Regions from separate parts of the Microbacterium sp. NPDC007973 genome, predicted to be linked through region 1. Evidence: predicted binding sites of a transcription regulator. Region 1 holds the regulator's gene; the other holds the start of a gene.
What was found. Region 1 encodes HrcA, which represses chaperone genes, less so after heat shock. Its sites were predicted from a motif close to TTNGCACTCGNNNNNNNCGAGTGCNAA; they were not measured.

Region 1 (7,219 bases):
TCCCCGCTCCCGTCGGCGTGGCGGACGCGCCCGCGCGAGCGATGATCTTCGACTCGGTCTACGACGCCTATCGCGGCGTGGTGACCTACGTCCGCATGATCGACGGGGCACTGCAGCCGCGCGAGCGTCTGCAGATGATGTCGACCGGCGCGACCCACGAGGCGCTCGAGATCGGCGTCTCCAGCCCCGAGCCGATCCCCACCCAGGGGCTCGGCGTCGGCGAGGTCGGCTACCTCATCACCGGCGTGAAGGACGTGCGCCAGTCGAAGGTCGGCGACACGATCACGACGCACCGCAAACCCGCCACCGAGGCTCTCGCGGGGTACACCGACCCCAAGCCCATGGTCTTCTCGGGTATCTACCCGATCGACGGCAGCGATTACGCCGAGCTGCGCGAGGCCCTCGACAAGCTCAAGCTCTCCGACGCCTCGCTGCAGTACGAGCCCGAGACCTCCGTCGCGCTCGGCTTCGGGTTCCGTTGCGGCTTCCTCGGCCTGCTGCACCTCGAGATCATCACCGAGCGCCTCTCACGCGAGTTCGGTCTCGATCTGATCACCACCGCTCCGTCGGTGACCTACGAGGTCACCACCGACACCGGCGAGACCGTGTCGGTCACGAACCCGAGCGAATACCCCGACGGCCGCGTGGCCTCGGTCTCGGAGCCGATCGTCAAGGTCGGCATCCTGCTCCCGAAGGACTACGTCGGTACCGTCATGGAGCTGTGCCAGTCACGCCGCGGCACGCTTCTCGGCATGGACTACCTCAGCGAAGACCGGGTCGAGCTGCGCTACAACATGCCGCTCGGCGAGATCGTCTTCGACTTCTTCGACCACCTGAAGTCGCGGACGCAAGGCTACGCGAGCCTCGACTACGAACCGGCCGGGTCACAGACCGCCGATCTGGTGAAGGTCGACATCCTGCTGCAGGGCGACAAGGTCGACGCGTTCAGTTCGATCGTGCACCGCGAGAAGGCCTACAGCTACGGCACGATGATGGCCGAGCGGCTGCGCAAGCTCATCCCGCGCCAGCAGTTCGAAGTGCCCATCCAGGCCGCGATCGGTGCGCGCATCATCGCGCGCGAGACGATCCGCGCGATCCGCAAGGACGTCCTCGCCAAGTGCTACGGCGGTGACATCACTCGTAAGCGCAAGCTCCTCGAGAAGCAGAAGGAGGGCAAGAAGCGCATGAAGATGGTCGGTCGCGTCGAGGTCCCCCAGGAGGCGTTCATCGCCGCGCTCTCCGGCGACGTCGAGGCCAAGAAGTAGAACGCACGCAACCGAGAGGGGTGGATCATGCGCAGGCAGAACTTCACCGATGACACGGTCGACTACGCGGCGGTCGGCGCCACCCAGGCGCCCGACCTGATGCAGTATCCGCCGGAGCACTCCGTGCCCGCCGAAGACGCCTGGCGCATCGGCAGCGGCGAGGAGCGTTTCGCCGCCGCGAGCGAGCTGCTGCTGTCGTGGGCACCGTTGCGCGGCGAGGAACTCAGCATCACCGACGTGCGCCCGGCATCCGGGGAGGGCTACGCGGGCGTCGGCTTCGACGCCGAGGGTGCGCCCGTCGCGCCGAGCCGGCTCGAAGCAGAGCAGCGGTTCGCCGCCGACGGCACGCCGTTCGTCCGCCCCGGCACCGGCGTGCGCCTGCACGGCAAGGTCGACGGACACCGCGCCGACGCCGAGCTGCGCGTCATCTCGGTCTTCGAGGAGCCTCGTCGTGTCGGCTTCATCCTGGGCACCGTGGGGCACTCGATCGTGAGCGGCGAGGAGCTCTTCAGCCTCGAGTGGCGCGAGAACGACGAGGTCTGGTTCGTCGTACGCGCCTTCGATCGGCCCACCGCCCCGTCGTACCGCCTCTTCACCAGCCGCGTCCGGCGTCGGCGCAAGGCGTTGTTCGCGCGCTACCTGCGCGCGATCTCGCCGCTGTACTCCTCCTGATGGGCGGGCCCCTCCCGCTCGGAGACCCCGCGCCGGTCGACGGACGCCTCCCCGACGACCTCGTCATCGATCCCGGCGCCGATTTCGGCGTCTACCTGCACGTGCCGTTCTGCCGCGTGCGCTGCGGCTACTGCGACTTCAACACCTACACGGCGAGCGAGCTCCGCGGAGCGCGGCAGGACGACTTCGCCGACACCCTGGCCACCGAGGTGCGCCTGGCGGGCGCAGTGATGGATGCCGCGGGCGGTCGGCGCGCGGCATCCACGGTGTTCTTCGGGGGCGGGACGCCGACGCTGCTGCCGCCGGGCGACCTCGCCCGCATGCTCGACGCGGTCCGCGACGAGTTCGGTATCGCGCCGGGCGCCGAGGTGACCGTGGAGGCGAACCCCGATACCGTGGACGACGCGGTCGCCGACACCCTCGCCGCCGCCGGGATGACACGCCTGTCGATCGGCATGCAGTCGGCCCGGCCGCACGTGCTCGCGGCGCTCGACCGCACCCACGATCCGCTGAACGTCGCCACCGCGGTCTCGGCCGCGCGCCGCGCCGGTCTCGACGTCTCCGTCGACCTGATCTACGGCGCGCCGGGCGAGTCGCTCGACGACTGGCGCGCCTCGCTCGAGGCGGCGACCGCTCTCGAACCCGACCACGTGTCGGCGTACGCGCTCATCGTCGAGGACGGCACGAAGCTCGCGCGGCAGATCCGCTCCGGCGCTGTCGCGACGCCGGACGACGACCTGCAGGCCGACATGTACGAGCTCGCCGACGATCTGCTCGCCGCCGCGGGCTACGACTGGTACGAGGTGTCGAACTGGTCGCGGGGCGTCGCGCACCGTTCGCGCCACAACCTCGCGTACTGGCGCGGCACCGACTGGTGGGGCTTCGGTCCGGGCGCGCACAGCCATGTCGCGGGGCTGCGCTGGTGGAACGTGAAGCATCCCGCCGCGTACGCCCAGCGTCTCGCCGCCGCCGAATCGCCCGCCGCGGCGCGAGAGCGTCCCGACGAGACGGCGCGTCGGCTCGAATCGGTGCTCCTGCGCAGCCGCATCCGCGAGGGGCTCGCGGTGTCGGAGATCCTCGGCGAGGGGCGCAAGGCCGTGGCATCCCTCATCGCCGACGGGCTCATCGAGGGCCCGGATGCCGTGCGCGGGCGCATCGTGCTGACCCGTCGCGGGCGCCTGCTGGCGGATGCCGTGGTGCGCGCGCTGACGGCCTGACCCGGGGGCGCCTCTCCGCTGTCCACGGGCTGAATCGTCGGTCGTGCCGGCGCCCGCGAGCCGCTCGACGCACGGGCGGGGCGATCGTCGTAGAATTGGCACTCAGTCGAGTCGAGTGCCAAACGGGAGGAGCAGCCATGGTGTCGGAACGCGGCCTCCAGGTCTTGCGCGCGATCGTCCAGGACTACGTCGACACGCGCGAGCCCGTCGGCAGCAAGGCCATCGTCGACCGCCATGCCTTCGGGGTGTCGGCGGCGACCATCCGCAACGACATGGCCCTTCTCGAGGACGAAGACCTCATCGTCGCGCCGCACACGTCGTCGGGACGCGTCCCGACCGACAAGGGCTACCGCGTCTTCGTCGACCACCTCGCCGAGCTCCGCCCGCTGTCGAGTGCCCAGCGCAGCGCCGTCACCTCCTTCCTCGATGAGGCGGGCGACCTCGACGACCTCCTCGCACGCACGGTACGGGCGCTGACGCAGCTGACCGGCCAGGTCGCGATCGTGCAGTACCCCTCGTTCGCCCGCGCCAACGTCACGCACGTCGAACTCGTCGCCCTCGGCGGGCCCCGGGTTCTCGTCATCCTGGTCACCGACACCGGCCGGGTGTCGCAGCGCATCGCGCTCGTGCCCGCCGAGCCCGGCGAGAGCGACATCGCCCTGCTGCGCGCGCGCGTCGGCGCCGTGCTCGTCGGACACAGCGTCGCCGAGAGCTCCCAGCGCGTCTCCGAGGCCCTCACTGCCGGCCCGCGTCCCGGGGTCGTGCTCGACGCGATCGCCGACGCGGTCCTGCGCGTGGTCGGGGAGGAACTCGAGGCCTTCCGTCAGGACCGTCTCGTCATGGCCGGGGCCGCGACCCTCGCCAAGCGCGAGCAGGACTTCCGCGGCAGCATCTACCCGCTCCTCGAAGCGATCGAGGAGCAGGTGACCCTGCTGCGCCTGATGAGCGAGATGGTCGCCGACGAGAAGGGACTGTCGGCGAGTATCGGGCGCGAGAACGAGCCTTTCGGCCTCGTCGAGGCCTCCGTGCTCGCGAGCCGGTACGACGGCTCCACCGGCGGGGCCCGCGTGGGTCTGCTCGGGCCGACCCGCATGGACTACTCCTCCAACCTCGCGGCGGTCCGCGCCGTCGCGCACTATCTGACCCGGATGCTCGAAGACGACGACAGCTCGCGCTGACGTCTCGCGCCGCGAGCACTCCCCACGAGAACGACCCCGCGCGAGCGGGCAGGAAGGCGATTGTGGCTGACCACTACGAGGTCCTGGGCGTCGAACGCGACGCCAGCCCGGAAGACATCAAGAAGGCCTACCGGCGTCTCGCGCGCCAGCTGCACCCCGATGTGAATCCCGGTGAGGACGCGTCCGAGAAGTTCAAACTCGTGACACACGCCTACGACGTGCTGAGCGATCCCGAGCAGCGCCGCCGCTACGACATGGGCGGCGACCAGAGCCCGTTCGGGGGCGGGGGAGCGGCCGGGTTCGGCGGTTTCAGCGACATCTTCGAGACGTTCTTCGGCGGCGCGCAGGGCGGCGGCGGAGGCCGCGGCCCGCGACCGCGGTCACGCCGGGAGCGCGGCCAGGACGCCCTCGTACGCGTCACGCTGCAGCTCGGCGACGTCGTCTTCGGTACGCACCGCGACCTCGAGGTCGACACGGCGGTCCTCTGCGAGACGTGCCAGGGAGCGTGCACGCAGCCCGGTACCAGCGAGGTCACGTGCGACATCTGCCACGGTTCCGGTCACGTGCAGCGCACCGTGCGGAGCCTCCTCGGCAACGTCGTCACCAGCCAGCCCTGCACCGTGTGCCACGGTCACGGCACGACCATTCCCTACCCCTGCGGCACCTGCCAGGGTCAGGGCCGGGTGCGCGCGCGCCGCACGGTGTCGGTCGACATCCCCGCCGGCGTCGAGTCGGGCCTGCGCCTGCAGCTCCCCGGCTCGGGCGAGGTCGGCCCGGCCGGAGGTCCCAACGGCGACCTGTACCTGGAGATCACTGTGGAGGCGCACGACGCGTTCAGCCGCGAGGGCGACGACCTCGTCGCCACCCTCGAGGTGTCGATGCCCGACGCCATCCTCGGCGCCACCACGACGATCGAGTCGCTCGACGGCTCCGTCGACCTCGAGGTGCGCCCGGGCGTGCAGTCGGGTGACGTGCTGACGATCAAGGGCCGCGGCATCACGCCCCTGCGGGGCAGCCAGCGCGGCGACCTGAAGGTCGGTGTGCACGTGGTGACTCCCACGCGCCTCGACCACAAGGAGCGGGCTCTCATCGAGGAGTTCGCCAAGCGCACCAAGGCTCCGGGGCCGCGCCTGGCCGAGCACCAGCAGGGCATGTTCAGCAAATTCCGCGACCGCTTCCGCCACTGAGCATGGCGCTGCACTTCGTCACCGACGACGCCACCGACGCACAGCCGGGGGATGCCGTGACCCTCACCGGGTCGGAGGCGCATCACGCGGCGAGCGTGCGGCGCGTGCGGGTCGACGAGGCGGTCACGCTCGGCGACGGACGCGGCGTGTGGCTCTCGGGGGTCGTGACCGCCGTCGGCCCCAAGCAGGTCGACGTGCGCGTCACGGGCCGCCAGGAGACCGCGGCGCCCGTCCCGCGGTTCGTGCTCGTGCAGGCATTGGCGAAAGGCGACCGCGACGAGCTGGCCGTCCAGGCGGCGACCGAGCTCGGCGTCGATGAGATCGTCCCGTGGCAGGCGGCGCGCAGCGTCTCGCGCTGGGATGCCAAGGCGGACAAGGGGCTCGCGCGCTGGCGGACGATCGTCCGCGAGGCCGCGAAGCAGGCGCACCGCGCGTGGGTGCCCGAGGTCGAGGGCGTGGTGCGGACGGCCGACCTCGTCGCCCGTGCCGGTGCCTCTCTCGTCCTCGTGCTCGAGCCGACGGCATCCGTCCGCCTCACCGAGGTGGCCGCGGAGGCGTCGGACGGTCGCGACGTGGTGCTCGTGGTAGGTCCGGAGGGCGGGATCGCCCCGGAGGAGCTGTCGGCGCTCGAAGAGGCCGGCGCCCGCCTCGTGCGGCTGGGCGACACCGTGCTGCGGACCTCCACCGCGGGGGCCGCGGCCATCTCGGTGCTGTCGGCGGCGCACGGGCGCTGGTGAGCCGGGCCGTGCCGGGCGCTTGTCGCATCCGGGGCGGATATGGCAGAACTCGGGGCGTCGGTTCTCCGCTCCGAGCGACGGGATGCGCCCCGACCCGGGTCGGTGAGCGCCGAGAGGGCGTCGGCGAAACGGCCGAGCCCCGGTGTCGGAGGCCCTCACTAGACTGGATGCCATGAGCGAACCGTCGATCTTCACGCGCATCCTGCAGGGCGAGATCCCTGCCGAGATCGTGGCCGAGACCGAGAACGCCTTCGCGATCCGCGACATCGCCCCTCAGGCGCCGGTGCACCTGCTCGTCATCCCCAAGACGCAGCAGTATCGCAACGTCGTCGAGCTCGCGGCCGGCGACCCGGAGCTTCTGACCGAAGTGATCGGTCTCGCGAACAGCGTCGCCGCCGAGCACGCCGACGGCGATTTCCGTCTGATCTTCAACACCGGCGAGGGCGCCGGACAGACCGTCTTCCATGTGCACGCCCACGTTCTCGCGGGCGGCCTGAACGAAAAGAGCCTGGGTGGCTGATTCCCCCGAAGAGACCGTCTCCGATCAGATCGCCGTCGACGGCGTGGCCATGGTGCAGCTGCTCGGTCCGCAGGACCGTCTCCTGCGCGTCGTCGAGAAGGAGCATCCCGACGTCGACGTGCACGTGCGCGGCAACGAGATCACGCTGTCGGGCTCTCCCGCCGCGGTGCGAGCCGCTCGCGGCCTGGTCGACGAGCTGGTCGCCATGACCCGCTCCGGTCAGGGCCTCGACCCGGCCGACGTTTCGAGTTCCAACCGTATGCTCCGCACCGACGGCGGGCCTCGCCCGTCCGAGGTGATGGGCGAGGCGATCCTGTCGTCGCGTGGAAAGGTGATCCGCCCCAAGACGGCCGGTCAGAAGGAGTACGTCGACGCGATCGACGAGAACACGATCGTGTTCGGCATCGGCCCCGCCGGTACGGGCAAGACGTACCTCGCGATGG
Region 2 (7,219 bases), on a different contig from region 1:
TGGGTCAGGTCGTCGTCGTCACCGGTGGTTCACGCGGAATCGGACGGGCGACGGCCCTCCGCTTCGCCCGTCGCGGCGCACGGCTCGTGCTCGTTGCACGCGATGAGGTCGCCCTGGCCGCGGCCGCCGAGGGCTGCCGTCGCCTCGGGGCGGAGGTGCTCACCCTCTCGATCGACCTCGCCACCCCCGACGGACCGGCACGGGCAGCGGATGCCACGGTCGCCCGCTTCGGACGGATCGACGTGTGGGTGGGGTCGGCGTCGGTCTTCTCCTACGGCTCGGTCGAGGACACCCCCGACGAGGTGCGCGATCGGGTGATCGAGACGAACCTCCTCGGGCACATGCGCGCCGCCCGCGCCGTGCTGCCGTACTTGCGCGCGGGCGGGGGCGGCACGATCGTCTTCGTCGGCTCGCTCTACTCGCAGGTGTCCGGGCCCTACGTCTCGTCGTACGTCGCCGCGAAGCACGGCCTGCTCGGCTTCGCGCGCTCGCTGCGTCAGGAGATGCTCGCGCACCGCGGCATTCGCGTGAAGGTCGTGCTGCCGGCGAGCATCGACACCCCGATCTACCAGCGCGCGGCGAATTACACCGGACGCACCGCCTTTCCACTCCCCCCGGTGGTCGCCGCCGACCGCGTGGCCCGCGCCATCGTGCGTGTGACGCGCGGACGCCGGCACGAGGTGGGCGTGGGGGCCGCGCAATTCGTCACCCGTCCGCTGCAGTTCCTCGCGCCGCGCGTCTACGACCGCTTCATCCGCGCGCTGCAGCACGCCCTCGGCCTGCGCCGCCGGCCCGCGGCGCCGACCAGCGGCGCGGTGCTCGAGGCGCAGCACGACCCCGGCGCGGTGAGCGGCGGCTGGGCGCGCGTGCCGCTGCGGCGCCCGCTCCGCCGCGGGAGACTAAGCCGGTCGAAGCCTCCGGTCCCTTCGACAAGCTCCGGAACCTCCGCCGCAGGGAGCTGAACGGGGGATCGACCGGTCCCTTCGACAAGCTCAGAACCTCTGCCGCAGGAGGCTGAGCCCGTCGTAGCCCCGCGGACGAGAGGACGGATCGCTCAGGCCGCCGTCTCGAAGCCCTCGCGTTGCGTGTTCTCGTCGGCGACCCGCACGCCCCAGCGGTAGGCGAGCTTGCCGCCCAGCCAGCCCGAGACGCTCAAGCCGGCGGAGGCGATCGCACTGAGCCCGAACGCCACGACCGGTACCCGACCGAGGTCGAGCAGCCGAAGGACGAGGCCGGCCGAGAACAGCCCCATCGCGGTGACGTTGAGAGCGAGATGCGCCAGGGCGGTCCGACGAGCAGGCGTCCCGGGCGGGATGCGCGAGAGATCGAACAGACCGAGCACCGACGCGCCCACCGCTCCGCCGAGACCGATCGCGATGAGCCAGCGCGACCCGGTCGCGAACGCCCGCGGGTCGTCGGCGGCGAGACCGAGCAGGTCGAACACGAGGCTCGACGACCAGGCCCCGATGGGCACGGTCACCGCGACCGGGTGGAACGGGTGCCCGTACGGTCCCGCCACGATCGAGCGCGGCACCTTGGCCGCGCGCATGGCGGGGAAACTCGCTCCGCTCCGCGGCGCCGAGACCGTCGAGGGCCCCGGCGCCACGGCATCCATTCCGCTCATTCCTTGTGCAGCGCATCCTGCGCGCGCCCGGCGAGCTTCTCGACGGTGTTGGGCAGCTCGGTCGTGCCGTAGAACCGCACGTCGGGCTTGGTGGGCGGGGGCATCGGCACGCCCGCGGGGGGCTCGGGGAGGTAGGTGAATTCGCCCTTGCCGTCGGGGGTCGGCCCCGACGCCCACGTGCCGTCGCCGGCCTGGGTCCCGTTGCTGAAGTTGATGTATTGGTACGACACGTCGCGATCCTCCTTGTCGAGGGGGAAGTTGCTCGGCACGGGGAGCTGCTCGTAGCCCTCGGCCTGCAGCTCGGCGGCCGCGGCGGCCCACTGATTCTGATGCATGGTGTCGCGGGCGAGGAGGAACGCGAGCAGGTCCTTCACCCCGTGGTCATCGGTCTGGTGATAAAGCCGCGCGACCTGCACGCGCCCCTGCATCTCGGCGTTCGCGTTGGCAGTGAAGTCGGCGAGCAGATTCCCGCTCGCGGTGATGAAGCTGCCCTGCCACGGGTTGCCGTTCGAGTCGACCGGACGCGCGCCGGCTCCGGCGACGATTCCGTGCTGGATGTCGGTGCCGCCGACGACGGCCGCGACGGTGGGGTCGTTCTGCACGGCCTCCTCGGTGATCCCGAGCGGGGCCTTCTCGAGCAGCTGCGCGATCATGATCGCGAGCATCTCGACGTGGCCCATCTCCTCCGCCCCGATACCGAACACGAGGTCGCGGTACTTGCCGGGCATGTGCATGTTCCACGCCTGGAACTGGTACTGCATCGCGACCGAGATCTCGCCGTACTGGCCGCCGAGCACCTCCTGGAGCTTGCGGGCGTAGACGGCGTCGGGCTTGTCGGGGGTGGCGCTGTGCTGGAGTTCCTGTCGGTGGAAGTACATGTCTCTCCTTCGTCGGGGGGGATGCCGACCGGGGGGCGCGACATCGACGGCCACGAAACGCCCGCTCGCGGGGGTCCGGCACGGGGGTTGCGGGCGCGGTCGACGCGGGCCACAATCGCGCGCCCGACTTCTTGGCACTCTCGACCCGAGAGTGCTAATCTTCTGCCGAGTTGAGCGAACCTGACTCAACTTCTAGAGCCCCGGATGCCACGTCCGGACCGATCGAAAAGGAGAACGACCATGGCCACCTACGACCCCTTCCGCGACCTCGACCGCCTCGCGTCGACGCTCCTCGACGCCCGCCGCGGCGGTGGTCCGCGCCGGATGCCGATGGACCTGTACCGCGACGGCGATCACTACGTCCTCGCGGCCGACCTGCCCGGTGTCGACCCCGGGTCGGTCGACATCGACGTCGACGGCCAGCTGCTGACGATCCGCGCCGAGCGCACCCTCGGTTCGGGCGAGGGCGTGAAGTGGATCACCCGCGAACGCGAGACGGCATCCTTCGTCCGACAGCTCAACCTCGGGCAGGGCATCGACACCGAGCGCATCAGCGCCGCCTACCGCAACGGCGTGCTCTCGGTCACGATCCCCGTCAGCGAGAAGGCCAAGCCGCGCCGCATCGCGGTTTCGACCGACGACGGCGACGGCGTGATCGAAGCGCACGAGAGCACGCCGCAGCCCATCGAGCAGTGATCGGCGCCGGGCGAGGGAGCGGTCCCATCGGCGGGCTCCCTCGCCCGGGCGCCTCCGCTTGTCAAGGGTCTCGAACAACCCCCGCTCCCTGACGCACAGTGCCCGGGTGCCCCCCACCCTGTCCTCGCCCCTGCCCCCTGCGCCCGTCGACGACGTCGAGCCCCGGCTGGTGCCGTTCGACGCCCGCGGACCCGTGAGCGCTGCGATCCTGCGTCACCTCGTGGACGGTGTCGCGACCGGGCACACGGCCCTCGCCGACGCGGCGGTCTCCGCGACCGCCGACATCGAGCGCGACGACGATCTCCAGCTCGCGCTCTTCGCGCTGTACGCCTCGTCGTATGGATCGATCGCGGCGTTCCGTGCCGAGCTCGAGTGGGATCCCGCGCTCATCGCCACCCGCCGGGTCATCGAGACGGCCTTCGAGGCCTCGCTGCGCGAGAGCGTCGCCGTCCCGCAACCACCCGCGCCCACCGCGGATGCCGTGGCCCGCGACCTCTTCGCCCTGACCGGCGCCGAGGGCGGCCCCAGCCTCTCGCGTCACCTGGCACGCAAGGCCACGCTCGAGCAGGCGCACGAGTTCCTCGTGCACCGCACGGTCTACACGCTGCGCGAGGCCGACCCCCATTCCTGGGCCATCCCCCGTCTGACCGGCCGCCCCAAGGCCGCCCTCGTCGAGATCCAGTCCGACGAGTACGGCGCCGGTCGCCCCGACCGCGTTCACGCGACCCTGTTCGCACGGGCGGTCCGCGGCGCCGGACTCACCGACGCCTACGGCGCCTATATCGACGACGTTCCCGCCGTCACCCTCGCGTCGCACAACACGATGTCGATGTTCGGACTCAACCGCCGCTTACTCGGTGCGATCGTCGGTCACCTCGCCGCGTTCGAGATGACCTCCTCGATCCCCAACCGTCTCTACGCCGAGGGGCTGCGCCGGCTGGGCTTCGGCGACGACGTGTGCGAATACTTCGACGAGCACGTCGAGGCCGACGCCGTGCACGAGCAGATCGCCGGACGCGACCTCGCCGGCGCCTTGGCCGAGGACCGGCCCGACCTGCTCCCCGACATCCTGTTCGGCGCGGCAGCATGCCTCGAGGTCGACGACCGCGTCGGCCGACACATGCTGGACGCGTGGTCGCGGGGCGCGTCGTCGCTGCGCACGGAGGACGAACGATGACCGACGACCGCGTCACGATCACGGCCTACCCCGACGGTCCCCTCCTCGTCCGCGGTGACGCCCACCTCCTGACCAGCGAGGGGGCGGAGGTGCCCCGTACCCGCCGCACCGTCGCCCTGTGCCGCTGCGGACTGTCGACCATCAAGCCACTCTGCGACGGAACCCACAAGGCGTCGGGTTTCCGCACCGAGGATTGAGGCGCTCGCCCCGATGCGTCTCGACGCCGACTACGTGCTGCCGCTGCGATGGAGTGACGACACCGACCTCGACGAGCTCACGGACTACCTCCACGAGCTCGTGGGATGGATGGATGTCACCGTCGTCGATGGGTCTCCACCCCCGCTCTTCGCCGCCCACGCCCGCGCCTTCCCCCGCGCCGTCCGTCACGTCGCGCCGTCGTCGGTCGCTCTCGGCAACGGCAAGGCGTGCGGGGTGGTCACGGGACTCGCTCTCGCCGGACGCGAAAGTGTGGTGATCGCCGACGACGACGTGCGCCATGACCGCGCGACCCTGATCGCTCTGCTGTCCGATCTGTCGGATGCCGAGCTCGTCGCGCCGCAGAACGTCTTCGCCCCTGCCCCCTGGCACGCCCGCTGGGACACAGCGCGATCCCTCGTCAACCGCGGATTCGGACGTGACCATCCGGGCACCTATGCGGTGCGGCGATCGTCACTCCCCCACGGATACGACATGGACGTGCTCTTCGAGAACCTCGAGATGGAGCGGACGGTTCGTGCTCGCGGCGGCCGTGTGCGGCACCGCCTCGATCTCTACGTGCGCCGATTGCCGCCGGACACGCGTCAGTTCCTCTCGCAGCGGGTGCGTCAGGCCTACGACAGCCTCGCCCAGCCCGTCCGCCTGTGCGCCGAGCTCGCACTCGCGCCCGCCGTGGTGGTGCTGCGCCGGCGTCCCGGCATCCTGTGTCTGCTGGCGGCGATCGCCGTCGCGGTCGCCGAGAGGGGGCGTCGTCGCCAGCACGGTGCCGCTGTCTATCCCCGCACCGCGGCTCTGTGGGCACCTCTGTGGGCCGCGGAGAGGGCCGTCACCAGTTGGCTCGCGCTTGCGCTGCGCGTGAAGGGCGGGGTCGTCTACGCCGGCCGTCGTATGCGCCGGTCGGCCACGCCCTCACGCGTGCTTCGTCGCCGGGTCGCGGGAGGCCGCGACCATGCGTAGGCGGCCCGACAGGAGAGAGGCCCGCGCACACGATGACGCCCCGACCACCGGGAGCGGTGACCGGGGCGTCGGGAGTGCGTCAGAGATCTTCCGGAGCGAGATCGCCCTGGCCCTCTTCGCCCAGTTCGACGACGCCCGGGTCCTCGCCCTGCGAGTCGGTGCCGGTGGACTCGGGGTGGATGTCCTCGAGGGGGATGTCGCTGTCGTCTGCCGGGATCTCGGCAGGGTCGGCACCGGTCGCGGTGGCCGGGTTGATGTCATCGGGATCGGCGCCCTCGTCGAGAGCGGTGGTGGCGTCCCACTCCGCCTGCGCCGGGTCGAGCGCGGGATCCGGCTCGATGGACGTGTCGCCGTCGCGCAGGGGCTGCACACCCGCGATTCCCACGTCGGCAGCCGGCATGGTCGCGTCGGGGGTCGGGTCGATCGAAGCGTCGCTCATGAGGGGTCCTTCCGTCGGACGCGGGGGGCCGCCGGAATCAGCGGTGAACCCATCCAACGCGGGCCCCGTGCAACCGGCCCGCCCCTTGACAGCCTCTCAGCGCGCCCATACCGGACGTCACGTCCGGCCCGCGCTCCGCTCCACCACCCCACCCCGGGCCGCGCCTCGACGCGGCGGAAGGAAAGCCATGGGAGAGTTCCTCTCGGTGCGCTCACGCGGAATCGACGATGTCGAACGCGTGTGGCGCCGATTCGTCCCCAGCGCCCGCCTCGAGCGGGCGGACCCCCGCACCGTGTCGTTCACGTGGACCTCCGTCGAGCTCGCGCACTTCTCCGCAGTCTCGTATGAACTAGGGGCGACCGTCCATTCCTCCGTGCGCATGACCGACCAGATCATGGCGTGCCGCCTGATCGCGGACGACGTGCGGATCGAGTCGGAGGGACGTCCCGTCGACCCGCGGAGGCCGTGGGTGACCTCGGATGCCGGGGCCGACGCGCGATGGACGGGATCGGCGCGAGTACGCGCCTTCGTCTTCGACCGCAGCGACGCCGAGCGCGTCGCGCGCATCGCCTCGGGTGACGACCGCCTCGTGCTGCGACGGATCGATCCGCAGCCGCGGGATCGCGATGCCGCCACCCAGTGGGAACGTTCCTTCGCGCACGTGTCGTCGTCGCTGGCCGCCGTCCATGACGACGACATCTTGGCCGCGGAGCTGCACCGGCACGCGCTCCTGTCGACCCTGTCGGCGTTCTCGACCTCCTATGCCGAGGCCGTGCAACGGGCGCACCAGCGCTCGTCGGCGCCGCGCGCCGTGCGCCGCGCCGTCGCGCACATCGAGGGGCACGCGCACGAGCCGCTCACCCTCGAGGACATCGCCGCGGCAGCGGGGATGTCGGGGCGCGGGCTGCAACACGCGTTCCGCCGCACTCTCGACTTGACGCCGATGGAATACGTGCGCCGCGTGCGGCTCAGTGCCGCCCACGAGGAGTTGCGCTCGGGCACCGCGGTGTCGGTCTCCGACGTCGCGAAGCGCTGGGGTTTCTCCAGCGCCTCGCGCTTCGCCCGGTACCACCGGGAGCACTACGGACAGAACCCGGCGCAGGTGGCCCGCATGTTCTGAGGCGTCGCGTTCGGTCTCGCCGTTGCGCACGGGGTGTCGGCGAGACCTTTCGACCACATAGCGATTGCACAGTGAAGACGGCGGGGCACGTCAGCCCGCGAAAGGACAGATG

Region 2: ACFZA2_RS14490 (Hsp20/alpha crystallin family protein) is a predicted target of HrcA. The motif match lies at 2,634-2,660, and genes of this name have one in related genera.

The regions. Positions count from the first base shown of each region.
Region 1 covers NZ_JBIBJJ010000003.1:369,182-376,400, reverse strand. The annotation lists gene lepA (translation elongation factor 4) at 1-1,265, shown strand, start outside; gene ACFZA2_RS10785 (DUF1990 family protein) at 1,293-1,937, shown strand; gene hemW (radical SAM family heme chaperone HemW) at 1,937-3,154, shown strand; gene hrcA (heat-inducible transcriptional repressor HrcA) at 3,292-4,332, shown strand; gene dnaJ (molecular chaperone DnaJ) at 4,395-5,519, shown strand; gene ACFZA2_RS10765 (16S rRNA (uracil(1498)-N(3))-methyltransferase) at 5,522-6,256, shown strand; gene ACFZA2_RS10760 (HIT domain-containing protein) at 6,429-6,776, shown strand; gene ACFZA2_RS10755 (PhoH family protein) at 6,826-7,219, shown strand, end outside.
Region 2 covers NZ_JBIBJJ010000004.1:363,678-370,896, forward strand. The annotation lists gene ACFZA2_RS14475 (SDR family NAD(P)-dependent oxidoreductase) at 1-962, shown strand, start outside; gene ACFZA2_RS14480 (DUF2231 domain-containing protein) at 1,055-1,615, opposite strand; gene ACFZA2_RS14485 (manganese catalase family protein) at 1,621-2,502, opposite strand; gene ACFZA2_RS14490 (Hsp20/alpha crystallin family protein) at 2,743-3,198, shown strand; gene ACFZA2_RS14495 (iron-containing redox enzyme family protein) at 3,305-4,375, shown strand; gene ACFZA2_RS14500 (CDGSH iron-sulfur domain-containing protein) at 4,372-4,572, shown strand; gene ACFZA2_RS14505 (glycosyltransferase family 2 protein) at 4,586-5,548, shown strand; gene ACFZA2_RS14510 (sugar ABC transporter ATPase) at 5,628-5,987, opposite strand; gene ACFZA2_RS14515 (helix-turn-helix transcriptional regulator) at 6,175-7,107, shown strand; gene ACFZA2_RS14520 (ATP-dependent DNA ligase) at 7,219-7,219, shown strand, end outside.